Linked DNA regions of Aliidongia dinghuensis. The protein of the gene in region 2 interacts with the protein of the main gene of each other region in a pairwise test. Links are inferred from orthologs where the notes say so. Each region holds a gene or a part of one and is shown on either strand. Other genes may lie near its edges. The genes, in order: IEY58_RS23545 and cheB.

Region 1 (14,532 bases), on a different replicon or contig from region 2:
GTGGGCCAAGACGCCGCTCCTTCCAGCGATAACAGGCGTTTGCGGCCGCAAGTTTAGGCAGACTGGCGGCCGAGCGCGAGCAAGAAGCGTGCGGCCTCTCGTTGCAGTGCGAAATTGACAAGGTAACGGACAGGCTGAAAATGCCGGGCTGCCGGTAAGTTTCGACCGGAAACCCGTGACCGAAGGATCCATTCTGCTATGTCGAAGCCTGTCGTCGCCATCGTCGGTGCCACCGGGGCCGTCGGTGTCGAATTCCTGCAGCTCCTCGAGGAGCGCAACTTTCCGCTGGCCGAGCTCCGCCTGCTCGCCTCGCCGCGGTCGGCCGGGAAGAAGATGGGCTTCAAAGGCACCGAGATCACCGTCGAGGCGCTGACTGCCGAGGCGTTTCGCGGCGTCGACATCGCGCTGTTCTCGGCCGGCGGCGCCATCTCGCGCGAATTTGCCCCGGCGGCGGTGCGTGCCGGCGCCGTCGTGGTCGACAATTCCTCGGCCTTCCGCATGGACGAGGGCGTGCCGCTCGTCGTGCCGGAGATCAATCCCGAGGCGGCCAAGTCCCACAAGGGCATCATCGCCAACCCGAACTGCTCGACCATCATCGCGGCGGTGCCGCTCTGGCCGCTGCACAAGCAGAACCCGATCAAGCGCCTGATCGCCGCGACCTACCAGGCCGCGTCCGGCGCCGGTGCCGCCGGCATGGCCGAGCTCGAGGCCTCGACCCGCGCCTATCTCGCCGGCGAGACGCCGGAGCCCAAGGTCTTCCCGCACGTCTATGCGTTCAACCTGTTCAGCCACAATACCAAGATCGATCCGGCGAACGGGTACAACGAGGAAGAACTGAAGATGGTCAAGGAGACCCGCAAGATCTTCGGCGACGCCTCGATCCGCATCAGCTCGACCTGCATCCGCGTGCCGGTGCTGCGCGCGCACGCGATCGCGCTCGACGTCGAGTTCGAACGGCCGACCACGCCGGACGAGGTGCGCGCACTCCTGGCCAAGGCACCGGGCGTGCGCGTCGTCGACGATCCGGTAGCGAACTACTTCCCGATGCCCAAGGACGCCTCGGGCCAGGGCGACATCCTGGCCGGCCGCATCCGCGCCGACATCTCGGATCCGTCAGGCCGCTCGGTCGCGTTGTTCGTGGCCGGCGATCAGCTCCTCAAGGGTGCCGCCTTGAACGCGGTCCAGATCGCGGAACTGCTCTAGGCAATGCCCCACTCCGCCCCAATGGGGCGGAGTGGGGCTAGAGAGCACCGGCAACCTCAGCCGTCCTCGACCGGGATCTCGGTGGTCCATTTTGCAACTTCCAGCACGATCTCGCTGGTGTAGGCGCGGATGCCCGGCGCGCTGGCGAGGATGTTGCGCGCAAAATCCTGGTAGTGTGCCACGTCCTTGCTGCGGACCAGCACGACATAGTCGATGTCGCCCGCCACGGTCAGGCATTGCGCGACGCGCGGCAGGTCGCGCATCCGCGCCTCGAACGCGCGCATCTCCGCCTCTGCCGGACGATCCAGCTTGATCCGCACCACCGTCAGCAGCGGATGACCCAGCGCCGCCGGCGCTAGCATGGCGGCGGTTCGCTCGATCACGCCCTCGGCCCTGAGCCGCCGCACCCGCTTGAGGCAGGCGGGCGGCGACAGGCCGACCTCATCCGCCAATGTCTGGTTCGAGATCGTGCTGTCCCGCTGCAGCGTCCGGAGAATCCGCCGGTCGATGGCGTCGAGCGCCGCATGAGCGGCTTTAGGCGAATTTCCATTTTGAAAGTTTTTCATCGAATTTGGCCGTTAGAATTTCTTTATCTTGTGAGTTTCAGTGCCAGGAAACAAAAATCTCCCCATCTCAAAGAAATCATGAATCGGCCGGCTCGTGGTAGGGTTTTACCAGCCCGCAACGAGGAGCCGCCAATGCCGACGCCGCATCTCACCAACGAGCCCTGGGACGAGCATCTGATCCGCTACGGCATGCCTTTCGTGCCGCATCTCATCACCAAGGCGCGCGGGACCCTGATCTGGAACCAGGACGGCAAGGAGATCCTCGATTTCACGTCCGGCCAGATGTGCGCCACCCTTGGCCACAGCCATCCGCGGATCGTCGAGGCGATCCGCCAGGCATGCGACGGCGCGCTGCATCTCTTCAGCGGCATGCTGAGCCCGCCCGTGGTCGCGCTGTCCCAGCGGCTGGCCCAGATGCTGCCGCCCAATCTCTCGAAATCGCTCTTCCTCAGCACCGGCGGCGAGGCCAATGAGGCGGCGATCAAAGCGGCGAAGCTCTCTACCGGCAAATTCGAGGTGGTGGGCTATACCGGCTCCTGGCACGGCATGACCTCGGGTGCGCAGTCGGTCAATTACGTTGCCGGGCGCAAGGGCTATGGCCCGATGATGCCGGGCTCCCTGGCCCTGCCGGCGCCCAATGCCTATCACTGCCCGGTCCGGCATTGCCGGAATGCCTGCGACGGCACGTGCCTCGAGGTGGGCTTCGACATGGTGGACGCGCAGTCGACCGGCGAGCTCGCTGCGGTCATTGCGGAGCCGATCGAAAGCTCGGGCGGCGTGATCGTGCCGCCCGACGGCTACTGGCAGAAGGTGAAGGAGCACTGCGAGAAGCGCGGCATGCTGCTCATCTTCGACGAGGCGCAGACCGCCTTTGGCCGCCTCGGCCGCGATTTCGCCTTCCAGCATTTCGGCGTCGAGCCGGACATTCTCACGCTGTCGAAGACGCTGGGCGGCGGGCTGCCGCTTTCGGCCACCGTCATCTCAGAGGCGATGGAGGCGGACTGCCACGCGAAGGGCTTCGTCCATGTCACGTCCCACGTCTCCGACCCGCTGCCGGCCCAGGTGGCGCTTGCCGTGCTCGACGTGCTGGCGGAGGAGGATCTGAACGCCCGTGCCCTTGAGATGGGCGAATACCTCGCCGCTGGCCTGCGGCATCTCCAGGACAAGCACGAGATCGTCGGCGACATCCGCGGCTTCGGCCTGCTCCAGGGCGTGGAACTCGTCAAGGACCGGGAAACCCGCGCGCCAGATGCTGCGACCGGGCGCGCCATCACCAACCGCTGCATGGAGCTCGGCCTCTCCATGAACATCGTCTCGGTCGGCGCGATGGCGGCTGTCTGGCGCATTGCCCCGCCGTTGACGGTCAGCCGTGATGAGATCGATCGCGGGATCGCCATCCTCGATCAGGCCATCTCCGAAGTTCTGGCGGACGCGACGCGCGCCGCGGCGGAATAGCGCAGCGAACGGGAGTGGCGGCGCGTCCCCGAAACTTCAGAGTGAGGCGCGATCCAGCAGCCGGTCCATGAAGTGTTCGGCCGCGGTCAGCTGCTCGATCGCGATCCATTCGTCGGGCTTGTGCGCCTGCTCGATCGAGCCGGGGCCGCAGACGATGGTCGGGATGCCGAATTCCTGGTAGGCGCCACCCTCGGTGCCGAAGCTGACCTTGCCGGTGCCGTTGGCGCCCGAGAGCTGCATGACGAGGCGCGTCACCTCGTCGTCGCTCTTCATCTCGAGCCCGGCCATGCCGGACAGTTCCTCGAAATCGAAGCCGGCCGCGGCCGAGACCGCGCGCATCTCGGGCAGCAGCTGCTCGACCGCGAAGCGCCGGACCTCGTCGAACAGTGCCGCCGGATCCTCGCTCGGCAGATAGCGGAACTCGAAGTCGAACACGCAGTCCTTGGGCACGATGTTGAGCGCGGTGCCGCCCTGGATCTTGCCGGTGTGCACGGTCGTGTAGGGGGGCGAATAGTCCGGATCGAACGGCCCCTGGTCGCGGAAGCGACGGGCCATGCCCTTGAGATAAGCCACGAGCTCGGCCGCCGCCTCGATCGCGTTCACGCCCTGGTGGGCGAGCGCCGAATGGCTCTCGAGCCCGTGGACGTGGCAGCGCACCGAGCGCTTGCCCTTGTGGCCGATGACCGGCTTCATGAGCGTGGGTTCGCCGACGATGCAGGCCCGGGGCTTGACCGGGCGCTTCGCGAGATCGGCCAAGAGGGTGTGGATGCCGAGGCAGCCCACCTCCTCGTCATAGGTGAAGGCCAGATGGATCGGCGTCTTCGGCTGGCGGCGGATGAAATCCGGCGTCTTGGCCAGCACGACGCCCAGGAAGCTCTTCATGTCGGAGGCGCCGCGCCCGACGAGCTTGCCGTCCTTCTCGACGAGCTCGAACGGGTCGCTCGTCCAGTCCTGGCCGTCGACCGGCACCACGTCGGTATGGCCCGAGAGCACGACGCCGGGCTTGTCCTCGGGGCCGATGGTCGCGAACAGGTTAGCCTTGCGCCGCTCGGCGTCCCACGACCGGCTGGACCGGACGCCCAGGTCGGCGAGATAGGCTTCGACCCAGTCGATGAGCGCCAGGTTGGAATCCCGGCTCGTCGTGTCGAAACCGACGAGTGTCTTGGTGATTTCAATGCTACTGAGGCCAGCCATCGTGGAGCTCGGGCGTTGTTTCGGGGAGGCCCTCGAACTATGCGCCCGATTGCGGCCCGGCGTCAGCTCTCGAACTGCTCCTTCAGCACGCGCTCCGACAGATTGTGCTCGTGGTCGAACAGTAGGCTGAGGCTGACCTCCCGGGTCTCGCGGACCTCGACCCGCATGACGTTGCGCACCTCGATGAAATCGGCGCCGGCGCTGATCGGCCGCTTCTGCGGCTCCAGCATCTCGAACGTGACGGTGACATGGTGCGGCAAGATGGCGCCGCGCCAGCGCCGCGGGCGGAAGGCGCTGATCGGCGTGAGTGCCAGCACGCCCGAGCCGAACGGGATGATCGGCCCATGGGCCGACAGGTTGTAGGCGGTGCTGCCGGCCGGGGTTGCGACCATGACGCCGTCGCACATGAGCTCGTCCATGCGCCTGACCCCGTCGACCGAGATGCGGATCTTCGCCATCTGGCGGGTCTGGCGCAGCAGTGCCACCTCGTTGATGGCGAGCGCCTGGTGGCACTTGCCGTCGGTGGTCGTCGCCTGCATGGCGAGCGGGTGCAGCCGCTCCGTATCCGCCTTCGCCAGGCGCTCGAACAGATGGTCGGGCGAATAGCTGTTCATGAGAAAGCCGACCGAGCCGCGATGCATGCCGAAGATCGGCAGGTGCCGCTCGAGATGGCGGTGCAGCGTTTCCAGCATGAAACCGTCGCCGCCCAGCGCCACGATCACGTCGGCCTCGTCGAGCGGCACGGTCGGGTAGCGACGCTGGAGATCGGCGAGCGCCGCCTGGGCCGCCTCGGCCTCCGAAGCGACGATGGCGATCTTGGGCGCGGGCGCGCCGCCGCTCTCGGTTACCGACATGAACGAGCAGTCATCGGATCGCCTTCTGAGGCCGGGGAAACAAGGCGGCGGAGAGACAAGGCGGTCAGCCGCCGGTGACACTCATGTGGCGCGGCACGGCCGGACCATGATGCTGGCGATCGATGACGAAATCGTGACCCTTGGGCTTGCGCCGGATCGCGGCCAGGATCGCGTCTTCGAGCGGCCCGTCGCTCTCCCCGGTGCGGAGCGGTGCGCGCAAGTCGGCCGCGTCCTCTTGCCCCAAGCACATGTAGAGCGTGCCCGTGCATGTCACGCGCACGCGGTTGCAGCTCTCACAGAAATTATGGGTGAGCGGCGTGATGAAGCCGAGGCGCCCGCCGGTCTCGCCGACCGTGACGTAGCGGGCGGGGCCGCCGGTCCGGTAGTCGCTCTCGGTCAGCGTCCAACGCTCGTCGAGGCGCGCCCGGACATGGGACAGGGGCAGATACTGGTCGAGCCGCGCCTCGTCGCCGATCTCGCCCATCGGCATGACCTCGATGAATGTCAGGTCATGGCCCTCGGCGCCGCACCAGGCGATGAGATCGTCGAACTCGTCCTCGTTGACGCCCTGCAAGGCCACCGTGTTGATCTTGACCTTGAGCCCGGCCTCTTTCGCCGCCGCGATGCCGTCCATGACCTGGCCGATCCGGCCCCAGCGGGTGATGGCGGTGAACTTCCGCTCGTCCAGCGTATCGAGCGAGACGTTGACCCGCCGGACGCCGGCCGCCTTGAGCGCGCCTGCGTATTTCGCGAGCTGGCTGCCGTTGGTGGTGAGCGTCAGCTCGTCGAGCGCGCCGTCGGCGATCCGCCGTCCCAGGCTTTCGATCAGCCACATGATGTTGCGCCGGACCAGCGGCTCGCCGCCGGTCAGGCGCAGCTTGCGCACGCCCAGGCGGATGAAGGCGTTGCACAGCCGGTCGAGCTCTTCGAGCGACAGCACGTCCGCCTTGGGCAGGAAATGCATGTCCTCGGCCATGCAATAGACACAGCGGAAATCGCAGCGATCCGTGACCGAGACGCGGAGGTAGCTGACGGTTCGTCCAAAAGGATCAATCATGTGTCGTAATATGTCGGTGGAACGGGCGTCGAACAAGGGGGCGGCATGCGGGACGAGGAGCGGCCTTTAGCCGTGGTTCTGGCGGGGGGCCTGGCGCGGCGCATGGGCGGTAGCGATAAGCCGCTCCTGTTGCTCGGCGGCCGGCCGGTGCTGGACCACGTGCTTGCCCGGCTGCGCCCGCAGGTGTCGGGCCTGGCGCTCAATGCCAACGGCGATCCGGCGCGGTTCAGCGACTTCGGCCTGCCTGTGCTGCCGGACCCGCTGCCCGGCTGGCCGGGGCCGCTTGCCGGCATCCTGGCGGCGCTCGACTGGGCCGCTGCGGCTGGAGCTGGCCATGTGCTGACCGTTCCAGGCGACACGCCGTTCCTGCCGGCGGATCTCGTCGAGCAGCTCGGCCGGTCCGTCGCGGACGGTGCTGCGGCGGCCTTTGCCACCTCCGCTGGCCGCCGCCATCCGATCGTGGGACTCTGGCCGGTCGCGGCGCGCGACGCGTTGCGCCACGGCGTCGCAGACGCCGGGATGCGGCGGGTCGACGACTGGGCACGGTCGCTCGACGCCGTGCCGGTCGAGTTTCCAATCGGGGCGGTCGATCCGTTCTTCAACGTGAATACGCCCGAGGACCTCAGGACGGCCGAAAGCCTGCTCGGCCTCTAGCGGCGGTCGAACGTATCCGGATCGACCTCGTCGAGCTCGACCGCCTCTGCGATCAGGACGCGCTTGCCGGCATGCTCGAAGTTGATGGTGATCCGCCCGTCGATCGCTGATTGGACCTGGCCCACGCCCCAGTCCGGCTCCGCCGGCAGGCGCACCCAGGTGCCGGGTACGAAATTTGTTTCCATCCTCTGGTCCGACCTTGTGTCGCGGCAGGGTCCTCTGGGATCATCGGACCATCACGGCAAACGCGGCAAGAGGCATCGGGACAGCATGGGCGCGGACGACATGAGCGGTTGGCAGATCGATCTCAGAATCGCCGAGCTGCTGGCGGCGCGGCTCTGCCACGAGCTGGTGAGCCCGGTCGGCGCCATCAACAACGGCGTCGAACTGCTGGCGGACGACCCCGAGTTCGCGGCCGATGCCGCGGCATTGATCGCGCAGAGCGCCGGCCAGGCGACGCGGCGTCTGCAGTTCTACCGGATCGCCTATGGCTCGACGATGCCGATCGCCGGCGATTCGGCGCGCAAGGCGACGCTCGACCTGTTCGAAGAGAGCAAGATCACGTGCGTCTGGCCGGAGCCGTTCGAGCGGGACGTCTCGAGCAAGCTCATCTGCAACCTGTTCCTGGTTGCAGCCGAGGCCCTGCCGCGCGGCGGCACGCTCCGGCTCGGCACCCGTCCTGCGGGTGGGATCGAGCTGGTGGCGGCGGGCGAGAGCGCGCGCCTGCCGGCCCATCTGCCCGATGCGCTCGTCGGCACGCCCGCCGCAGACGCGATCGACACGCGCAGTGTCCAGGCGGCCTTCACCGCGTCGCTCGCGCGCCGGGCGGGGCTACTACCGTCGATCGAAACGCCGGCGTCCGGCGAGATCGTCTTTGCACTCGCTTCCGGCAACTGAAACGGGCATTCTTGATTCGTTTCTCGGGCGAACCGGTCGGGGCGGCGAGCGCGGTCCGTAACGGGATTTTAAGGAATAAATCCGAAGGTCGGGCAGGTTTCGGAACCTTGCCCAACCATGGGGTTCCGGCCGACCGTTCAGTACTTTTCACGGCGGAAATCAGGCCATGGACGATCTACTCAGCGAATTCCTGACCGAGACCGCCGAAGGGCTGGCGACGCTTGACCTGGAGTTGGTGCGTCTCGAACAGAATCCGAACGATCCGGCGCTGCTCGGCAACATTTTCCGGATCGTGCATACGATCAAGGGCACCTGCGGCTTCCTCTCGCTGCCGCGGCTCGAGACCGTGGCGCATGCGGCCGAGAACGTGCTCGGCAAGATCCGCGACGGCCAGCTCGAGGTGACGCCGGTCGCGATCAGCCTGATCCTGAGCTCGCTCGACCGGATCAAGATGCTGCTGGCGACGCTCGAGGCGACCGAGGCGGAGCCGGACGGCGACGATGCGGACCTGATCGCCCAGCTGAACGCCTTCGCCGAAGGGCAATTGACCGAGGCTGCGGCCCCCGCGGCACCGGCTGCCCCGCCGGCTCCCGTCGCGGCGGCCGTTCCGGAGCCGGAACCCGAGCCGGAGGTCGAGCCAGCGCCGGTCGCTCCCGCACCAGTCGCAGTGGTCCAGGCCGCGCCGCCGGTGCCGGTCGCGAGCACTGCCGTCGCCAAGCCGAAGCCGACCGCCGTCGCGGAACATGAGGCGCCGCCGCCTGCCGCCGCCCGCGCGCCGGCCGACACCGACGTCAAGGACTCGGCGGTCGCGGCCTCCAACATCCGTGTCAATGTCGATCTGCTCGAGAACCTGATGACGATGGTGAGCGAGCTCGTGCTCACCCGCAATCAGCTGATGCAGATCCTGCGCGGCCAGAAGGATTCCGAATTCGGCGTGGCGCTGCAGCGCTTGAGCCACGTCACGACCGAGCTGCAGGAAGGCGTCATGAAGACGCGCATGCAGCCGATCGGCAATGCCTGGGCCAAGCTGCCGCGCCTCATCCGCGACCTCGGCATCGAACTTCGCAAGAAGATCGACCTGCAGATGAAGGGTGCGGAGACCGAGCTCGACCGCCAGGTGCTCGAGCTCATCAAGGATCCGCTGACCCACATGGTGCGCAACTCGGCGGACCATGGCATCGAAGGCCCGGCCGACCGGCTCGCCGTCGGCAAGCCCGAGACGGGCACGGTCACGCTCAACGCGTACCATGAGGGCGGCCACATCATCATCGAGATCGCCGACGACGGGCGCGGTCTCGCCACCGACAAGATCAAGGCCAAGGCGATCCAGAACGGGCTCGCGACCGAGGCCGAGCTGGCGCAGATGTCCGACCAGCAGATCTACCAGTTCATCTTCAAGGCCGGCTTCTCGACCGCCGCCGCCGTGACGAGCGTCTCGGGCCGTGGCGTCGGCATGGACGTGGTCCGCACCAACATCGAGAAGATCGGCGGCACGATTGAGCTGAAGAGCCAACCGGGCCGCGGCTCGACTTTCGTCATCAAGATTCCGCTCACGCTCGCGATCGTCTCGGCGCTCATCGTCGAATGCGCGGGCGAGCGCTTCGCCATCCCGCAGATCAGCGTGGTCGAGCTGGTGCGCGCCGCGCCCGGCACCGAGACGCAGATCGAGCGCCTGAACGGTGCGCCGGTCTTACGGCTCCGCAACCGGCTTCTGCCACTGGTCGGCCTCGACCAGCTCTTGAAGCTCCGGCAGACCCACGACACGTCGGCCGAATGCTTCATCGTCGTGGCACAGGTCGGCACTTACTCGTTCGGCATCATCGTCGACCGGGTGTTCGATACCGAGGAAATCGTCGTGAAGCCGGTGGCGCCGCTGCTGCGCGACATCACGATGTTCTCGGGCAACACGATCCTGGGCGATGGCGCCGTCATCATGATCCTCGACCCGAACGGCATTGCCGCCGCCACCGGCGAGATCACGGTCGGCAGCGACAACCGGGCGACGACGGAGCAGGCGGTGGCGCGCGGACGGCAGATCGACAAGACGTCGCTGCTTCTGTTCAAGGCCGGCGACACGAGCCCCAAGGCGGTGCCTCTGGCGCTCGTCGCCCGGCTCGAGGAGATCGACCGCAAGGAGATTGAATATTCCAACGGCAAGCCGGTCGTGCAGTACCGCGGCAAGCTCATGCCGCTGGTGCCGATCGATCCGAGCCTCCGGGTCAGCCATGAAGGCCGCCAGCCGATCCTGGTCTTCTCGGACAAGGAACGCTCGATGGGCCTCCTGGTCGACGAGATCGTCGACATCGTCGAGGATGTGCTGCATGTCGAGCTCGGCTCGGAGAAGCCGGGTCTGATCGGCAGCGCGGTCCTGGCCGGCAAGGCGACCGATCTCATCGACACGGGCTACTACCTGATGCAGGCCTACGACGACTGGTTCGGCTCGCGCACCGAGGGCGCGCTCGACCAGATCGCCCGGGCAACGCGCGTGCTCCTGGTCGACGACTCGCCGTTCTTCCGCAACCTGCTGACGCCGCTGCTCACGATCGCGGGCTACGACGTGAGCGCCGTCGACTCGGCCGACCAGGCGCTCGACCTGCACGAGGCGGGCGAGGATTTCGACGTCATCATCAGCGACATCGAGATGCCCGGCATGAACGGGTTCGAGTTCGCGACCCAGGTGCGCAGCGACAGCCGCTGGCGCCATGTGCCGATGGTGGCGCTGTCGTCGCACGCGACGCCGGAGGATCTCGACCGCGGCCGTGAGGTCGGCTTCAACGACTATATCGCGAAGTTCGATCGAGACGCGCTGCTCGCCTCGCTTTCGACCACTCTCAACCTGCAGCGCGAGGTCGCCGCATGAGCATCGTTCCCGCCGGTACGCAATCGCGTCAGATCCAGGCCATCGGCGACGCGCAGTCCCACGACTACGTCTCGATCTTCATCGCCGGCCAGATGTTCGGGATCCCCGTCCTGCAGGTGCAGGACGTGCTGGGCCCTCAGCGCATCACCCGCATCCCGCTGGCGCCGCCCGAGGTCGCGGGCTCGCTCAACCTGCGCGGCCGCATCGTGACCGCGATCGACGTGCGCACGCGGCTCAAGCTGCCGAAGAACACCGAGAGCAAGGAGAGCATGAGCGTCGTGGTCGACCAGGGCGGCGAGCAGTACAGCCTGCTGGTCGACAATGTCGGCGAGGTGCTGAGCCTGACGAGCGAGACGTTCGAACGCAATCCCGCGACCCTCGATTCGGCCTGGCGCGACGTGTCGAACGGCATCCATCGGCTCGACGGCAATCTCCTGATCATCCTCGATGTCGCGCGTCTCCTGGACTTTGCGACGAGTGCCGACGCAGCCTAGCGGCGCCTGTCGATTTCACACGCCTCGGCGCCTGGAGTTTGGTCATGAAGTTTTGTCTGATCGTCGATGATTCCCGAGTTGTAAGAAAGGTCGCGCGGCGCATCCTTGAAGATCTCGATTTCGAGATCGAGGAGGCGGCCGACGGCAAGCTGGCGCTCGAAGCCTGCATACGCCGCATGCCGGACGTGGTGCTGCTCGACTGGAACATGCCGGTGATGAACGGGCTCGAGTTCCTGATCGAGCTGCGCCAGGCCAAGGGGGGCGATGCGCCGATCGTGGTGTTCTGCACCACCGAGAACGATATCGCGCATATCCAGGCGGCGATCGGCGCCGGTGCCAACGAATACATCATGAAGCCGTTCGACAGCGACATCATCCACGCCAAGTTCGCGCAAGTCGGGCTGTTGTGACCGACGGCAGGTCACCCTTGTCCGGAACCTCGCCGCCGGGGCCGGTCGCCGATCAGGGCGGCGGGCCATATCGGGTCATGGTATGCGACGACAGTGCCGTCATCCGCGGCCTGATCTCGCGCAGCCTCGAGGCCGATCCCGAGATCCACGTCGTCACGACCGTGTCGAACGGGCAGATGGCGCTGAGCGCGCTCGCCCGCCATTCGATCGAGGTCTGCATTCTCGACATCGAGATGCCGGTCATGGACGGGCTGACGGCGCTGCCGAAGATGATCGAGGCGCAGCCCAACCTGCAGGTCGTGATGGCGTCGACGCTGACCCGGCGCAACGCCGAGATCAGCATGAAGGCGCTGGCCGCCGGTGCCGCCGATTACCTGGCGAAGCCGACGACCTCGATGGCGCTCAACGCCGCGGCCGATTTCAAGGCCGAGCTCGCTGCCAAGGTCAAGGCGCTGGGCGCCGTCCGCCGCCGCGCCGCCGGCATCGCCGTGCCGCATCCCCAGGGACCGACGGCCGCGCCGGCGCATGCGCCGGCCCATTCCGCCGCCGCCCAGGCTCCGGCGCCGATCCACCGCCCGATCGGTGCGCCGGCGGCGCCCAGTCCGATCCAGACAGGCACCCCGCACGCAGGTTCGACGCACGTCGTGTCGCCCGCAGCGCGCCCAACGGGCGCGCCCGGCCTGGCACCGCTGCGCCCGACAGCGCTGGCCGCTGGCCGCGGGCCGCTGTCGCTCCGGCCGGCGCCGACGGAAGTCCCCGAGATCATCGCCATCGGCTCCTCGACCGGCGGCCCGCAGGCGCTCTTCGCCGTGCTCGCGGCCCTGAAGCCGGGCCTGCAGCAGCCGATCGTCATCACCCAGCACATGCCGGCGACCTTCACGACGATCCTGGCCGAGCATATCGAGCGGGCGAGCGGTATCCCGACCCATGAAGCGGCCGAGGGCATGGCGCTCCAGGGCGGGCACATCTATGTGGCGCCCGGCGAATTCCATATGACCATCGAGGCGCACGGCGCGCAGAAGATCGTGAAGCTCCTGAAGACGCCGCCGGAAAACTATTGCCGGCCATCGGTCGATCCGATGCTGCGCAGCCTGATCAAACTCTATGCCCGGCGCATTTTCACTGTCATTCTGACGGGCATGGGGCAGGACGGGCTCAAGGGGAGCGAGGCGGTCGTGGCGGCCGGCGGCGCGGTCATCGCGCAGGACGAGGCGACGAGCGTCGTCTGGGGCATGCCTGGCGCCGTGGCGACGGCCGGGCTCTGCAGCGCGGTTCTGCCGCTTGCGGAGATCGCGTCGTACGTCCGGAAGGTCGCGACGAGGGCAGGGGCATGAATATCGACGATTTCAACCTGCTCTCGAAGCTCATCAAGGACCGGTCCGGCCTGACGCTCACCAAGGACAAGGCGTATCTGCTGGAAAGCCGCCTGCTGCCGGTCGCGCGCAAATGGAACCTCAAAAGCCTCGACGAGCTGGTGATGCGGCTCAGGACCCGTTCCGAGGCCGGGCTGGTGCGCGACGTGGTCGAGGCGATGACCACGAACGAAAGCTTCTTCTTCCGCGACATCAAGCCGTTCGATCAGTTCAAACAGGTGGTGCTGCCCTACCTGCTGCAGTCGCGTGCCCAGACGCGCACGATCAAGATCTGGTCGGCCGCCTGCTCGAGTGGGCAGGAGCCCTATACGCTCGCCATGATGCTCAAGGAGGAGCGGCAGAAGCTCATCGGCTGGAACATCGACATCCTGGCGACCGATCTCTCGACCGAGATCCTGGCCAAGGCGCAGGCCGGGCTCTATTCGCAGTTCGAGGTGCAACGCGGCCTGCCGATCCAGCTGCTCGTCAAATATTTCAAGCAGGCGGGCGACCGCTGGCAGATCGACAGCTCGATCCGCGAAATGGTGCGCTATCGGCCGTTCAACCTGCTGGACGACTTGGCCGGTCTTGGCCAGTTCGACGTCATCTTCTGCCGCAACGTGCTGATCTATTTCGACCAGCCGACGAAGCAGATGGTGCTGGAGCGCATGGCGAAGCAGTTGGCGTCCGACGGCTTCCTCTATCTGGGCGGTGCCGAGACGGTGGTGGGCATCACCGACAAGTTCCAGCCGATGGTGAACCACCGCGGCATCTATCACCACGGCAACGCGACCGCAGCGGCGAAGGTCGCGGGGCTCTGATCGGCTTCTGGCCCGTTATCCCCGCCTGACGCCGAGGTTTTCTAAGGCCATCTCTCTTCTCCGTCATCCCCGGGCTTGACCCGGGGATCCACGTATCGCGGCCAGGCGGCAGCAGATGCGCGCGGCAACCGGCGCGTGGATGGCCGGGTCAAGCCCGGCCATGACGATTGAGGGAGAGGTGCCGTTTACCGACCTACGAAATCCCGACCAGCCCCAGCGCCGTCGCGAGGCCGAAGATCCAGAGCGGGTTGTACTTGGTCATGGCCATGAGCGCGAAGGTGCCGGCGGTGAGCACGGCGCCTAGCCAATCGTGGATCGCTGCCCGCGTGAGCAGATAGGCGCTCGCCGCGACCAGCCCGATCGTGACCGGTGCCAGGCCACGCTGGACGATGCGCTTCACTCGCTCATTGCGGCTCCGCTCCCAGCGGCGCACGGCGAAATAGGTGAGGACGCAGGACGGTGCGCACATCGCGACGGTTGCGGCGACGGCGCCCATGAATCCTGCCGCCTGAAAGCCGATCAGGCTGACCATCAGCACGTTCGGCCCCGGCGCCGCGTTGGCGAGCGCGAACAGCTCGGCGAACTGCCGGTCGGTCATCCAATGCTCGAGCTCGACCGCGACACGGTGCATCTCGGGCACGACCGCGTTGGCGCCGCCGATCGCGACCAGCGACAGGAGCACGAAATGGCGGATAAGGGTGCCGAGCACATCCGG
Region 2 (14,326 bases):
CGCGGGGCTCGTCGCCATCGCACGAGACGTCACCGCCGATCAGCTGGCTGAGGAGCGGCTCCGCGAGGCGCACGATCTGCTCGAGCGCCGGGTCGAGGAGCGTACGGCCGAGCTTACCGCCACGGCCGAGCAGCTGGCGGTCGCCCGGGCCGCCGCCGAGGCCGCGAACCGCGCGAAGTCGCAATTCCTCGCGACCATGTCCCATGAGCTGCGCACGCCGCTGACCGGCCTCATCGGCTTTCCCGAACTCTTGCTGCGCACACAGCCCGACCCGGACGAGCTGCGCCGCTTCCTCGAGCTTCAGCGCGACGCCGGCCGCGCACTCCTGGCGCTCGTCAACGATATTCTCGACCTATCGAAGATCGAAGCGGGCAAGCTCGAGCTCGAGCAGGTCCCGTTCGAACCGCGGGGCATCTTCGCCGGGTGCGAGGCGCTCGTCGTCCATAACGCGGAGGCCAAGGGGCTCGCGGTCGAGAGCCGGATCGACGGGAGGGTGCCGAGCTGGCTCGTGGGCGATCCGATGCGCCTGCGGCAGGTCACGCTCAATCTGCTGAACAATGCAATCAAGTTCACCGATGCCGGTCGTGTCTCGCTGACCGCCGACTGGATCGAGCCCATGCTGGGCAATACTGTGCCGGGCGGCACCGCGCTCCGCGTCACCGTGGCCGATACCGGCATCGGCATTCCGGCCGACCGGCTCGACCGGCTGTTCCAGGAATTCAGCCAGGTCGATGATTCGACCAGCCGACGCTTCGGCGGATCGGGACTGGGCCTCGCCATCTGCCGGCGCCTGGTCGAGCTGATGGGCGGCCGGATCGGCGTCGACAGTGTTCCGGACCGGGGCAGCACGTTCTGGTTCGAAGTGCCCGCGACGATCGCGCCGGCGACGAGCGCCGACGGGAACGAGCCCGCAGATGCGGAACAGCCGAGCACCGCCGCGCGCTCTGTCCTGCTGGCCGAGGACAGCGCGCCGGTCCAGATCCTCGTCACCGCCCTGTTGGAGACGGCAGGGCACCGCGTCGACGTCGTCGACAACGGCGCCGCCGCCGTCCAGGCCGCCAAGGCCGGCAAGTACGACCTCATCCTCATGGACGTGCAGATGCCGGTCCAGGACGGCCTCGCCGCGACACGGGAAATCCGTGCCGCCGAACACGGTGGTCATCGCATCCCGATCGTGGCGCTGACGGCCAATGCGACGAGCGACGAGCTGGAGCGGTGCCGGCAGGCCGGCATGGACGTCTGCCTGACCAAGCCGATCGACCTCGATCAGCTGATCGCGACGATCCAGCGCCTCACCCCCGACGCGGCCACGGAGTGAGCGCCTGTGGCCCCAGCACTCTTTCTGCTCAGCTTCACCCTCGGCCACCAACGTTACGCGCTGCACCTTGCCGCCGTGGAGCGCGCGGTCCGCATCGTCGAGATCGTGCCGCTGCCCGAGGCGCCGGACATTGTGCTCGGCATCATTAACATGCACGGGCGCGTCATCCCGGTTGTCGACACCCGCAAGCGTTTCGGCCTCGCTGCCCGCCGCCCGACGCTCGACGATCATCTGATAGTCGCGCGCACGAGCAGCCGGTCCGTGGCGCTGCTGGTCGATCGCGTGGGCGACGTGCTGGAGTTGGCACCGGCGGACGTGATTGCCGCCACCGATATCCTGCCGAACATGGCCTATGTCGACGGCGTCGCGAAGCTCAAGAACGGCACGATCGTCGTGCACGACCTCACGACGTTCCTCTCGCTCGATGAAGAGGCGAAGCTCGATGCGGCGGTTGGCGCCGCGGCGGAGGCTTCCCATGGATTCTAGCCTGTCCGACGGACTGCTCGCGCGCTTCAGCGACTATCTCGCGGCGCAAGTCGGGCTGCACTTTGCGCCGGATCGCTGGACCGAGCTCACGCGGGGGCTCGACCGGGCCGCTGCCGACCTCGGCTTCGCTGACGCCGCCGCCTGCGTGCTCCATCTGCTGTCGACCGGTCTCACCCGGGCGCAGATCGAGGTGCTGGCGAGCCATCTCACGGTCGGCGAGACCTATTTCTTTCGAGAGCCGCGCAGCTTCGAGGTGCTCGCGACCCGGGTTCTGCCGGATCTCATCCAGGCTCGGCGGGCGGACGGCCGGGCGCTCCGCATCTGGAGTGCCGCCTGCTGCACGGGCGAGGAGCCCTATTCGATCGCGATGCTGCTCGATCGGCTGATCCCCGATCTCGCCGACTGGAACATCACGCTGCTTGCGACCGACATCAATCCGCAATTTCTGCGGCGCGCGGAGGAGGGGGTCTACAAGGACTGGTCGTTCCGAGGCGTCGGCCAGGATATCAGGGACCGGTACTTCACCCGGGAGCCCGACGGCGGAAGCCGCATCGTCCCGCGCATCAAGGCGATGGTGACCTTCTCCTACCACAATCTGGTCGAGGACCGCTTCCCGTCGATCGACAGCAATACGAACGCGATGGACGTGGTGCTGTGCCGGAACGTGCTGATGTATTTCAGCCCGGATCGGGCGCGCGCGGTCGTGGGCTATCTCCATCGGGCCTTGCGGGATGGCGGCTGGCTGGTGCCGAGCGCCGTCGACGGCTCGCCGGCGCTCTTTGCCCCCTTCGTCCTCGCCGATGTCGAAGGCACGACGCTCTACCGAAAACAGGCGGCCGTCGTCCCGCAGCCGCGACCGCCGGTGCGGCCGATCGTCCCAGCGCCGGCACCGATGGCGCCGCGACCCGAGCCGATCCGCAGCGTCGAAGGCCAGCCCGATCCCTGCCGCGCGGCATCCGCGCTGCACGATCAGGGGCGCTATGCCGAGGCCTCGGAAATCCTGGTCAAGTATCTGGCGAGCCGCCCGGCCGACGTCTCGGCCATGCTTCTCCTGGCGCGGACCTATGCCAATCAAGGTCGCCTTGCGGATGCGCTGCATTGGAGCACAAAGCTGGTCGCGGCCGATCGGCTCAACGCCGGCCACCATTATCTGCTGGCCATGATCCAGCAGGAAATGGGCGCGCTGGCGGATGCGGCCGCTTCGCTGCACCGCGCGCTGTTTCTCGATCCCGGCTTCGTGCTCGCCCATTTCGCGTCGGCCAATCTCGCCCGGATCGAAGGCAAGCGCCCGGAGGCACGCAAGCATTACCGCAATACCTTGGAGCTGCTCAGGGGACGGGCGCCGGGCGACGTGCTGCCCGAATCCGAAGGACTGACGGTCGACCGGCTCCGCGAAATCGTCCGTCACGCCGCCGAGATGGTCGAGGGAGGGAAGCCGTGACCGGAGCTAAATCATGACCGACTGGGAGGCGATCCATCGGCGCCTGGCGCAGATCGAGGCCGCGCTGAGCCGCGGCAGCCGGCGGAGCGCGCAAGCCATGCGCGACGTCCTGCGCGAGCGCGCTGAGGTGATGGCACGCCCGATCGGCACGCGCCGGGTCGCCGATGATCAGGTCGAGTTCCTCGAATTCGCCGTGGCGGGCGAGCGCTACGGCATAGAGACGGCCCACGTCCGCGAGGTCGCGACGATCAGCGGGGTGACCCGGGTGCCCGGCGTCCCGGCGTTCATCGGCGGCATCGCCGCCGTGCGCGGCCAGATCCTGTCCGTCCTCGACATCGCCCGCCTGTTCGATCTGCCGCCGTTCGACGGGCCGGCGGCGGAGCGGCTCGTGGTGCTCGAAGCGCCGGACATGCCGGTCGGCGTGCTCGCGACGGCGATCCATGGCGTGCGTGCCGAGCCGCCGTCCGAGATCGAGACCTCGCTGCCGACGCTCGGCGGCGGGCGCGCACCCTACCTGCTCGGCGTCGACCGTACCGGCGTCGCCATCCTCGATGCCGCGGCGCTGCTCGCGGCCCAGGAGGTCATCATCGGAGTGGACGCGGCGCAATAGAACCAAACCGAAAACAACCACCGAGCCGAAGCGCGACAAGGGGGATCGTCATGAAATTTTCCGTCGGTGCTAAGATCTGGGCCTGCCTGGGGGCCGTTCTGCTGATCCTGCTCATCGTCGCGGCAGTCTCGTACCAGAATACGCAGAAGCTGACCCAGACAGCGATCTGGCGCGCGCATAGCTTCGAGGTGCAGGTGGCGCTTACCGGTCTGCTGTCGGTCCTGCAGGATGCGGAAACCGGCCAGCGCGGCTATCTCATCACCGGCGAAGAGCGGTATCTCGAGCCCTATCAGACGGCAGTCCGGAACATCGACCGCGCGGTGCAGTCGCTGAAAGACCTGACGGCCGACAATCCGGCCCAGCAGCGCAACATCGAAGCCCTGCGCGCGCCGATCAAGGACAAGCTGGACGAGCTCAAGGAAACCGTCGATCTGCGCCGGGCACAGGGCTTCGAGCCCGCCCGGCAGATCGTCCTGACCGACCGCGGCAAGCAGGTGATGGACGAGGTGCGCCGCCAGATCACCGGCATGCAGGCCATCGAGAGCGAGTTGCTGCGGCAGCGCGAAGCGGCGATGACGGCGAGCTCGGAGAATACGCTCTGGGTGATCCTGGGCGGTGCCACCATCGCGGCGCTGTTCGTCATTGCCGCCGGCTATTTCCTCGGCCGGAATATCTCGGGCCCGCTGCGCGACATCACCGTGACCGCCGAGCAAATCGGCGGCGGCGATCTGACGGTCAGTACGCCCACCAATACCGTGCGGACCGACGAGATCGGCATGCTCGGCCGGACGTTCCACGCCATGACCGGCAAGCTGCGGGTGCTGATCCAGGAGATCCGCGAGGGCATCAATGTGCTGGGCACGGCGGCGAACCAGATCGTCACGATCACGGCCCAGGTCGCCGCCGGCGCGTCCGAGACGGCGACGGCGCTCGCCCAGACCAGCGCCACGATGGAGGAAGTGAAGAAGACCTCGCAGGTCTCGAGCGAGAAGGCGCTCTACGTCTCGGAAACCGCCCAGAACACGATCCAGGTGTCGCAAAGCGGTCGCCGGGCGGTCGAGCAGTCGATCGACGGCATCAGCAAGGTCCGCGAGCAGATCGGTGCGATCGCCGAGGCGGTCATGCAATTGAGCGAACAGGGCCAGGCGATCGGTGAGATCGTCGCCTCGGTCAACGACCTGGCCGAACAGTCCAATCTCTTGGCGGTCAACGCCGCGATCGAGGCGGCGCGCGCCGGCGACCAGGGCCGGGGCTTCGTCGTCGTGGCGCAGGAGGTGAAGAGTCTCGCCGAGCAATCCAAGCAGGCGACGGCACAGGTGCGCACGATCCTGGGCGATATCCAGAAGGCGACGGCGACCGCCGTGCTCGCGGCGGAGCAGGGCAGCAAGGCGGTCGATACGAGCGTGAAACTGTCGGTCGAGGCGGGCGAGGCCATCGAGCGGCTGTCCCAGAGCATCGCGGTTGCGACCCAGGCCGCAACCCAGATCGCCGCGTCGAACCAGCAGCAGCAGGTCGGCATCGATCAGGTGGCGCTCGCCATGGAGAACATCCGGCAGGCGAGCGTGCAGAACCTGGGCGCCACGAAGCAGGCCGAGAGCGCAGCGCAGAACCTGAACGAGCTCGGCCATAAGCTGAAGGCGATGGCGGTGCAGTATCGAGCGTAGAGCGAGGTCGGTCGATGACCCGTCAGGACGAACAGCTCCTGAAGAAGCTGCTGGCCATGTTCGAGGTCGAAGCGGAGGAGCATCTGAGCGCCATCGCCACCGGACTGCTGGCGCTCGAGCAGAACCCGGCGGACGACCGGCGGCAGGAGCTCATCGAGACGACCTTTCGCGAGGTCCACACGCTGAAGGGTGCCGCCCGGGCGGTCAATCTCGAGGTCGTGGTCGAACTCTGCCACGCGCTCGAGACCGTGTTCGCCGTCTTGAAGCGAAACCGGCTGACGCCGCCGGCGGAGCTGCTCGATCTGCTGCATCGAGGCTTCGCGCAGATCAGGGAGCTGCTGCCCGGCGGCGCGCAGGAGGGATCGCGCGAGGCCGCGGCGACGGTGATCGAGAGCCTCGGCCAGGCGACGAACGGCCTTGACGGCCCGGCCGGCATTGTCGTCCCCACGACGACAGTGACGCCATTGGCGCCGCCCCCGACGCTTCCGCCGCCTGCCGCGACACCCGCCCGGCCTGGCGCGCCGCGGCAGACGGTGCGCATTGCCACCACCAAGCTCGACGCCCTGCTGCATCAAGCGGAGGAACTGGTCGCGGCAAAGCTTGCCGCCGCCCGGCAGGCGAGCGAACTGAGCGCGCTTGCGGACGAGCTCGCCCATCGGAGGAGGGTCCGCGACCAGGCCCGCCGCTTCGCCGGCGCCGACGGGTCCACCGGGCTGGCGGCTGCCGACGACGAAACCTACCGGTGGGTTGCCGACCGCCTGGCCGGTCTCGCCAGTGCCGCGCGAGACGATTTTCGATCGCTCGGCAAGATGATCGACAATCTGCTCGACGGCACCAAGCAGGTCCTGATGGTGCCGTTCTCGGCCGTGCTCGAGCCACTGCCGTCGGTCGTGCGCGACCTGTCGCGCGCTGAGGGCAAGGAGGTGGAGCTCGTCGTCCGGGGCGAGGAGCTCGAGATCGACCGGCGCATCCAGGAGGAAATCAAGGACGCGCTGCTGCATCTCGTCCGCAATGCGGTCGATCACGGCATCGAGGCGCCGGCCGAGCGCGTGCGCCGGAACAAGCCGGCGCGCGGCGTCATCACCATCGCCATCACCCAACATGACTCGGGCCGGGCGGAGCTCGCGATCAGCGACGACGGCGCCGGGATCGATCCGGCCGGCCTGCGCCGGGCGGCGCGCCAAGCAGGCCTGATCTCGGCAGAGCAGGACGCGGCGATGAGCGATGCGGACGCGCTTGCGCTCGTCTTCCGCTCCGGGCTGTCGACGAGCCCGATTGCGACCGACCTGTCGGGCCGTGGCCTGGGGCTCGCCATCGTCCAGGAGAAGGTCGAACGGCTCGGTGGCTCGGTGCGCGTCGAGGCCCGGCCCGGGGGGGGTACGAGCTTCCGCCTCGTGCTGCCGGTGACGCTCGCCTCGTTCCGCGGCGTTCTGGTCGAGGCCGCGGGCGCCGCCTTCATCCTGCCGACCCGGCATGTCGAACGGGTGGCGCGGGTTTCGGTCGACGAGATCAGCACGGTCGAAGGCCGCGAGACTATTCGTCTCGGCGGCCGTACGCTGGGCCTGGTCTGGCTCCAGGATGTCATGGGAATACCGGGCGCCATCGACGGCGCCGCCGATCATCGCAACGTCATCGTCCTCAGCTGGGGTGGCCAATCCGTCGCCTTCGCGGTCGACCGGATCCATGACGAGCGCGAAGTGCTGATGAAGGGGCTGGGCCGACAGCTGCGCCAGGTGCGCCATGTTACCGGGGGCTCCGTGCTGCCCACGGGAACGATCGCGCTGATCCTGAACGTCCGCGATCTCATGGACGGGGCGGCGCTGGCGCCGGCACCGACGCGCATCGTCACCGGGCCGCCACGGCGCAAGTCGGTCCTGATCGCGGAAGATTCGATCACGGCGCGGACCCTGTTCAAGCATGTGCTGGAAGCCGCCGGCTATCGGGTCAAGACCTCGGTCGACGGGCGCGACGCCTGGGCCAGCCTCACGGCAGAGCCGTTCGATCTGCTGGTCTCGGACATCGAAATGCCGGGCATCAACGGTCTCGACCTGACAGCGAAAGTGCGGAGCGACCGCACGCTCGCGAACCTGCCGGTCATTCTCGTCACATCGCTCGGATCCGCGGCGGATCGCGAGCGGGGGATCGATGTCGGCGCGAACGCCTACATCGTCAAGGACAGTTTCGACCAGAGCAACCTGTTGCAGATTGCCAGCCGCCTGACGTGAGGAAGTGCTAGTTGATCAGAGTGTTGGTCGCCGAGGATTCGCCTACATTGCGCGAATTCCTGGTGCATATCCTGAGCGCCGAAGCGGATATCCGGGTGATCGCAACGGCCGTTGACGGCGTGCAGGCGGCGGAGGCGGTGGCGCGGCTGCGGCCCGACGTCGTCACGATGGACATCCACATGCCGCGGCTGGACGGCTTCGCCGCGACGCGCCGGATCATGGAAGACCATCCGACGCCGATCGTCATCGTCAGCAGCACCATGAGCGATCAGGTCGCCGCGACCTTCCGCGCGATCGAGGCGGGCGCGCTCGCCTTCGTGCGGCGCCCGCACGGCATCGGACATCGCGAGCATGCCGCGGATGCCGGCGAGCTGGTGCAGACCGTTCGCCTGATGGCGGAGGTGAAAGTCGTCCGACGTTGGCGGAAGTCCAGTATCGGCAGCCGACGTATCGCGCCGACGGCAGCGAGCGTCGGGGCGGGGGCCAAGGGGCGGATCGTGGCGATCGGCGCGTCGACCGGCGGTCCGATCGCGCTCCAGACTCTTCTCAAGGGCCTGCCGTCGGACTTTTCGGCCCCGCTCGTCATCGTGCAGCACATATCGCCGGGTTTCGTCGAAGGCTTCGTCGATTGGCTCGGCGGTGCGTCGTCCTTGCCGGTTCGTCTCGCCCAGCATGGCGAGCCGCTGCTGCCTGGGCATGTCTATCTGGCGCCGGACGGCAGCCACATGGGTGTCACGGCCGACGCCATCCGCCTCGACACCGGTCATGCGGAGAACGGAAGCCGGCCGGCGATTTCCTATTTGTTCAGATCGGTTGCCGAGAGCTTCGGCGCGAACGCGGCCGGTATCCTGCTGTCGGGCATGGGTGCTGACGGTGCGGCGGAGCTGAAGGCGCTCCGGGAGCTCGGCGCCACGACCGTCGCCCAGAGCAAAGAGAGCTCGGTCGTCCACGGCATACCGGGTGTTGCCATCGACCTCGGGGCTGCCGGTCACGTGCTGGACCCGGTCGAAATTTCGAAGCTGCTGACCCGCTGGGCGTCATAGCGATTTTGACAGTAAGCTCGCCTACACCGTGCTGCAGCGCCTGATCGCGCTCGCCAAGACGACGAGCGCGCGGGGCACGGTCATCACGATTGCCGCCGGATGATCCGCGACGCCGGGCGTTAGCCCTCGTGCAGGAGGCCAGTAGTTCTCAAGCCTGAACCCGCGCGAGAGGAGAGAGCCATGACCGGCGACGCTGCCTTTCTGTTCGATCTGGACGGTACGCTGATGGACAGCGTCTACCAGCACGTCCTGTCCTGGGCGGAGGCCCTGGACGCGGAAGGCATCCAGGTGCCGATCTGGCGCATTCACCGGCGCATCGGCATGAGCGGCGGCCTGTTCGCGCGCGCGCTCATGCGCGAGTCGGGACTGGAACTCGACGAGGAGCTGCGCGCCAAGCTCAGCCGCGGCCATGCCCAGGCCTTCCTGCGGCGGCTCGACGGCATTCGGCCGCTGCCGGGGGCAGAAGCGCTCTTGAGCCATCTGACGGACATCGGCATCGCCTGGGCCATCGCGACCAGCGGGCGCGCCGAGACCGCGCTGCCGATGATCGAGAAGCTGGGGCAGCCGATGGACCGGTTGACGATCGTGACGCGCGATCAGGTGGCGTTCGCCAAGCCGAACCCGGACCTGTTCATCGAAGCGGCTCGCCGGTTGAACAAGCCGCCCAGCCAATGCTTCGTCGTCGGCGACAGCATCTGGGACATGCTCGCCGCCCAACGGGCCGGTACGCTGGGCGTGGGGCTGCTCTCAGGCGGTTATGGTGACGACGAGCTCGTGCGGGCCGGCGCCTTTCGCGTGTTCGGCGAGCCAGCCGACCTCCATGCCGGGCTGTTCGAGCTCGGCATCCGATCTTGAGCATCGTGCCGAGGGTGACTGCTTTCCTTTGCCGATCATCGGCTTGACCGAACGCTGAACGTCGTCGCAGGCTTGACGCCCAGTGGTCGCGCTCTGCCCGAGCGGCGGCGCGCCCGGAAGCCTGTGTACCCGTTGCTGGTGTGCTATCGTCGCCGTCACACACCGCTCCGGGGGCGCGGGTTCCCTCGATTGCAGCGAAAGTACGAATGCGGCCAGCATGTTGACGAAACCGGCGGAGCCACGGGGCAAGGCGCAAATCGCGAACTTGATTCGCCGAATCGAGACCGCCAATTTTTCAGCCGATCAGGTTGCTGCGGCCGACGAGCTGGCGATGCTCGCACGGGACAGTGGCGACGATTCGGTGCTCGCCGAGGCGCTCGGCTGTGCCCAGCAGGTCTATTACAACGCCCGTCAATGGCGTGAGGTGGCCGATCTCGGTGTGGAATCTGCCGGGCTTTTGTCGGAGCGCGATCAGCGCTTCGAGGAGTGGCGCTGCTGCTACTACACCGGCCAGGCATCGCTGCACCTTAGCCGTATGGGCGAGGCGCTCAGTTGGCTTGATCGCGCGAGTGCGCTCGCGGTCGAAATGGGGGATGTCATCCGCCAAGGACGGTCCCTCAACGTGACCGGCATCGTCCTCGGCAGTCTCAGGAACTATCAGGGCGCGGAGCTCGCCTACGAACGGGCGCTGGCCTTGTGCGAGGAGGCGAACGCGGATGGCGACCGCCTTCTCGTGCTCAATAATCGGGTGCAGACGCTGCTCTATCGTGCCCGTGAGGAAAGCGACAAAGTGCTGGCCGCACAGCACGCTCAGGAACTGCTCGATATTGTCGACGACAAGTTCCAGGCTGAGATCAAGGAAAAATGGCCGGTCTTTACCGATGCGGTCGCCGATACAGCGGCCCAATGCCATCTGATTCTCGGCAACTACCAGACTGCCATCGACATCTTTGGCCGGATCAAGGAGTCTGCCGATTCGGCTGGTAATTCCTACCTCAGGAACGGCTGCTATATCGGTATGGGCGAAGCGCTTCTCGGCCTCGGCAAATATCGAGAAGCGATCAGCAGCTGCGCGCAAATCGACGCAGCCCAGGTCTCCGGCCTTTTGTCGTACTCGCAGTCCAAATACCACGAGCTGCTCGCCGAGTCGTATCGACAGACCGGAGATTATGAAAACGCGCTAAAGCACTTTAAGGCTCATCATGATCTCTATGTGCTGATCAACAACGACTATGCCGAACAATATGCGAGCTACGTATCGGTTGCGCTGGAACTCGAGAAAAGCAAATCCGACCTCGCCACGTCCCGACGGCTTGCGGACGATCTTCGGCAGGCCAAGCAGCAGGCCGAGGATGCCAGCAAGGCGAAGTCGGAATTCCTCTCCAACATGAGCCACGAGTTGCGCACGCCGTTGAATGCGATCATCGGCTTCTCCGAGGCGCTGCTCGAGGGCGTGCTGGGGCCGATGGAGGGCAGGCATCGCGAATATGTCGGCGACATCCATGCGAGCGGCCGGCATCTGCTCGAGCTGATCAATCAACTGCTCGACATCTCGAAGGCCGAGGCAGGCAAGATCGAGCTCAGCGAAGAGGTCGTCCCCTTGGTCGACGTGATCCGTGACGCCAAGATGCTGGTGCGCGAGAAGGCGCTTGCGAAGGGCGTCATCATCGAGCCGTTTGCCGGCAGCCCGCTTCGCGTCTGGGCGGATCGGCTTCGGCTCAAGCAGTGCCTCATCAATCTGCTGTCCAACGCCGTCGAATTCACGCCAGCGGGCGGCAATGTCGCCGTTCAGGTCGACGTCGACGTCGGGGGCGTCGGCATCCATGTCGTCGACACAGGCGCCGGCATTGCCGCGGAAGACGTGCCGCGGGCGTTCGAGCGGTTCGGTCAGGGTGGCCGGGGTCGTGCCGCGAGCGGGACCGGGCTCGGCCTGCCGTTGACCCGGCAGCTCATCGAGCTCCATGGCGGTTCGGCGGAACTCGTCAGCGAGTTGGGCCGAGGCACCACCGTCACACTTCGGCTGCCGAAGTCGCGCCTCCGCGCCTAAACGTCCTTCGAAAGCGTTTTCGGTTCGGAAGCAAAAGGGGCCGTCGCAGCCGCGACCGCCCCTCTGCGGGCCGGCTATTTCGACGAGCTGGACGGGACCGTGATCGTCGTCGTCCGCGCCGCCGGCGGAAGCACATACTGGTAAGGAGTCGAGCGAAGGCTCGAGCCGCTGCTGCTGCTCGGCGGCGTGGGCATGGACCGCCCGCCGTGTGGCGCGCCAGCCGCAAGAGCCGGAGCCGTGACCGCAAGAGTTAGGGCAAAGCCTGCAACGAGATATTTTAGCAAAATTGTCCCCCGGATTATCAAGCTTAGGGTCATTGCTTATATGGATTTCGCAAATCCGAAGAAATGATTATATTTCGAAGATAAATATCAATTTTGTGGAAAGTTTTCATTTCTCCGGACCGACTGACCTCTGTCTATGCTCCGAACAGTGCTGCAGGCAAAAGTCATTGCATTCCCAGCGAGTCCACGGATGGGCGCACGGCGGGCGAAAGGTTCTCGGCGCCGTCCCCGACATAAGCATTGCGCCGATCGATTCAACCTTTTTTCTATTGCTGGTTGGGCGTTCTTCCCTTGGTCGAAACGCGCATTGTCCGCACGAAGTCTTCGCAAGTGGAGGAGCTGCTGCGATCGCTTTGGCACGAACAACGCCGCCTCTCAGCTTTCCCGTGCTGGGGCCTTCTGGCTAGAATGCAGCGCGAGCCGAAAGTCGACCGACAGGAGGCGCCCGGCGCAGCCGCGGCGTTGGCACGGCAAGGGGGCACGACAGGGGGGCGAGGTCCGATGCGCAAGCGACTTCTTGGGTCTGCTACCGTTCTCGCCGCCGTCGGGACGCTTTGGCTCGGCGCGATGCCGCCTCGCGCACAGGCGGCGAGCGGTGGGTTCGCGCTCGTGGTCGGCGAGGCCGGCTACAGCGGCCTGCCGGCGCTTGCCGGTTGCGCGCTGTCGGCGCATGCGGTCTCCGCCGCGTTGCGCGGGCTCAACTTCACCGTGGACGAGCAGGACGATCCCAGCAGCGGCGCGCTCTATGCCGCGCTCGGCGCGCTCAAGCGGCAGCTCGCCGCCCAGCCCGATGCGCCGACGTTCATCTATGTCTGCGCCTATGCCATGGGGTACGAGGGCCGTCCGTTCCTGCTGCCGGCCTCGGCCAGTATCGGCCGGCCGGCCGATGTGCTGACCCAGGGCTTGCTTGTGAAGTCGCTGCCCGACGCGATGCCCGCCAGCCGATCCGCGGCGGCCGTGCTGGCGCTTGACGTGGTGCCGGTGCCGACATCGGTCTCAGGCGAGGGGGGCTCGGGCGAAGGGGCATCCCTGGCGCTCGATGCCGCGGTGCCGCCGACATCGCCCTCGACCCTCGGCTATCTGGCGGCGGCGAACACGCCGCAGGGCAATACGCCGCTGGCGCTGGCCGCAACCCTGGTGCCGCTGCTGCACGGATCGACGATAGAAAGCTCCAAGCTGCTCAGCGACGCGCAGCAGCGCCTGGCCGGGACGAAGGCCGCGACGGTGGCGGCACTTCGACTGCCGGACGCCGGGCTGTTCCTGGCCGGCACCGTGCCACCCACGGCTCCCGTTGCGGCAACACCGCCGGCTTCGCCGGCTGCCGCCACGACGGTCCTGCCGGACGAGGACCAGATGACCGAGGCCCAGCGCCGCCAGGTGCAGCATGCCTTGGCACGGCTCGGCTATTACGACGCCCAGACGGACGGCGTGTTCGGTCCCGAGACCCGGGCCGCGATCCGCCGCTGGCAGCATGAGCAGCACGCACCGATGACGGGCCATCTGACCGCGGGGGAGGCCAGCAAGCTGGCGACGACATGGGACTGAAAATCAAATTCAACCTGGTGATGCTGGCGGCCTTCATCGTCGGCCTCGCACTCGCGGCGGCCTATTCCTGGCGCGTCGCCGAGGAGACGGCGCGGAGCGAGGTGGAGCAGCTGGCATCCGTCATGCTCGAGGAGGCCAATGCCGTTCGCCACTACACGGACGCGCAGATCGGCCCGCTGCTCGCCGAACAGAACCAGCTGCATTTCCTGCCGCAGACCATTCCGTTCTATGCGGCGGAAACGACGATGCGGGCGCTCGGCGAGAAATTCCCCGACTACGGCTATAAGGAGGCGGCGCTCAACCCGACGAACCCGGCCGACCAGGCGACCGAGTGGGAGGCCGGCATGATCGACGCGTTCCGGCGCAATCCGACGCTGACCAGCCTCACCATCACCCGCGGTTCCCCGACCGGGCCGATCCTGTCGATCGCCCGTCCGGTGCGGATCACGGACAAGGATTGCCTCGGCTGCCACGCGACGCCGCAGATGGCGCCGGCCGCCATGGTCGATCTCTACGGGGCCAAGAACGGCTTCGGCTGGGAGCTGGGTGCGGTGCAGGGCGCGCAGATCGTCTCCGTGCCGATGCAGGTGCCGCTCGCCCATGCCAGGCAGCAACTGCTGACCCAGGTGGGCGGCCTCGCCGTCGTATTCGCCGTCATGCTGGTGATGCTGAACCTGCTGCTGCACTATGTCGTCGTGCGGCCGATCCGGCGTATGTCGCTTCTCGCCGAAGAGGTCAGCACCGGCAGGACCGGGCTGCCCGAGTTCGATGCAAACGGCAAGGACGAGATTGCTTCGCTCGCCGCCTC

What was found.
Region 1: the proteins of cheB (region 2) and IEY58_RS23545 interact in binary tests that used the Escherichia coli proteins (3 or more experiments, as listed by UniProt). The link is inferred for Aliidongia dinghuensis from one-to-one orthologs.

What each region holds. Positions count from the first base shown.
Region 1 is NZ_BMJQ01000013.1:154,626-169,157, reverse strand. Bases 7,741-10,940 are described here. They hold IEY58_RS23545 (hybrid sensor histidine kinase/response regulator), read left to right. Parts: upstream 7,741-8,046; coding sequence 8,047-10,740; downstream 10,741-10,940. Other genes in these bases: IEY58_RS23540 (chemotaxis protein CheW), read left to right, coding at 10,737-10,940; IEY58_RS23550 (histidine phosphotransferase family protein), read left to right, coding at 7,741-7,880. Outside these bases: IEY58_RS23595 (M14 family metallopeptidase), read right to left, coding at 1-9; IEY58_RS23590 (aspartate-semialdehyde dehydrogenase), read left to right, coding at 199-1,203; IEY58_RS23585 (Lrp/AsnC family transcriptional regulator), read right to left, coding at 1,260-1,769; IEY58_RS23580 (aspartate aminotransferase family protein), read left to right, coding at 1,902-3,224; argE (acetylornithine deacetylase), read right to left, coding at 3,261-4,418; IEY58_RS23570 (NAD kinase), read right to left, coding at 4,481-5,272; GTP 3',8-cyclase MoaA, read right to left, coding at 5,337-6,329; molybdenum cofactor guanylyltransferase MobA, read left to right, coding at 6,375-6,983; IEY58_RS23555 (DUF3553 domain-containing protein), read right to left, coding at 6,980-7,168; more of IEY58_RS23550, read left to right, coding at 7,269-7,740; more of IEY58_RS23540, read left to right, coding at 10,941-11,234; IEY58_RS23535 (response regulator), read left to right, coding at 11,279-11,644; IEY58_RS23530 (protein-glutamate methylesterase/protein-glutamine glutaminase), read left to right, coding at 11,722-12,978; IEY58_RS23525 (CheR family methyltransferase), read left to right, coding at 12,975-13,817; IEY58_RS23520 (chromate transporter), read right to left, coding at 14,011-14,532. UniProt on the Escherichia coli protein: Involved in the transmission of sensory signals from the chemoreceptors to the flagellar motors. CheA is autophosphorylated; it can transfer its phosphate group to either CheB or CheY.
Region 2 is NZ_BMJQ01000004.1:168,859-183,184, forward strand. The notes cover bases 6,782-9,775. They hold cheB (chemotaxis-specific protein-glutamate methyltransferase CheB), read left to right. Parts: upstream 6,782-7,764; coding sequence 7,765-8,787; downstream 8,788-9,775. Other genes in these bases: IEY58_RS09045 (hybrid sensor histidine kinase/response regulator), read left to right, coding at 6,782-7,744; IEY58_RS09055 (HAD family hydrolase), read left to right, coding at 8,968-9,642. Outside these bases: IEY58_RS09020 (response regulator), read left to right, coding at 1-1,318; IEY58_RS09025 (chemotaxis protein CheW), read left to right, coding at 1,325-1,804; IEY58_RS09030 (CheR family methyltransferase), read left to right, coding at 1,794-3,245; IEY58_RS09035 (chemotaxis protein CheW), read left to right, coding at 3,259-3,855; IEY58_RS09040 (methyl-accepting chemotaxis protein), read left to right, coding at 3,906-5,519; more of IEY58_RS09045, read left to right, coding at 5,534-6,781; IEY58_RS09060 (sensor histidine kinase), read left to right, coding at 9,860-11,689; IEY58_RS09065 (peptidoglycan-binding protein), read left to right, coding at 12,541-13,518; IEY58_RS09070 (c-type heme family protein), read left to right, coding at 13,509-14,326. UniProt on the Escherichia coli protein: Involved in chemotaxis. Part of a chemotaxis signal transduction system that modulates chemotaxis in response to various stimuli.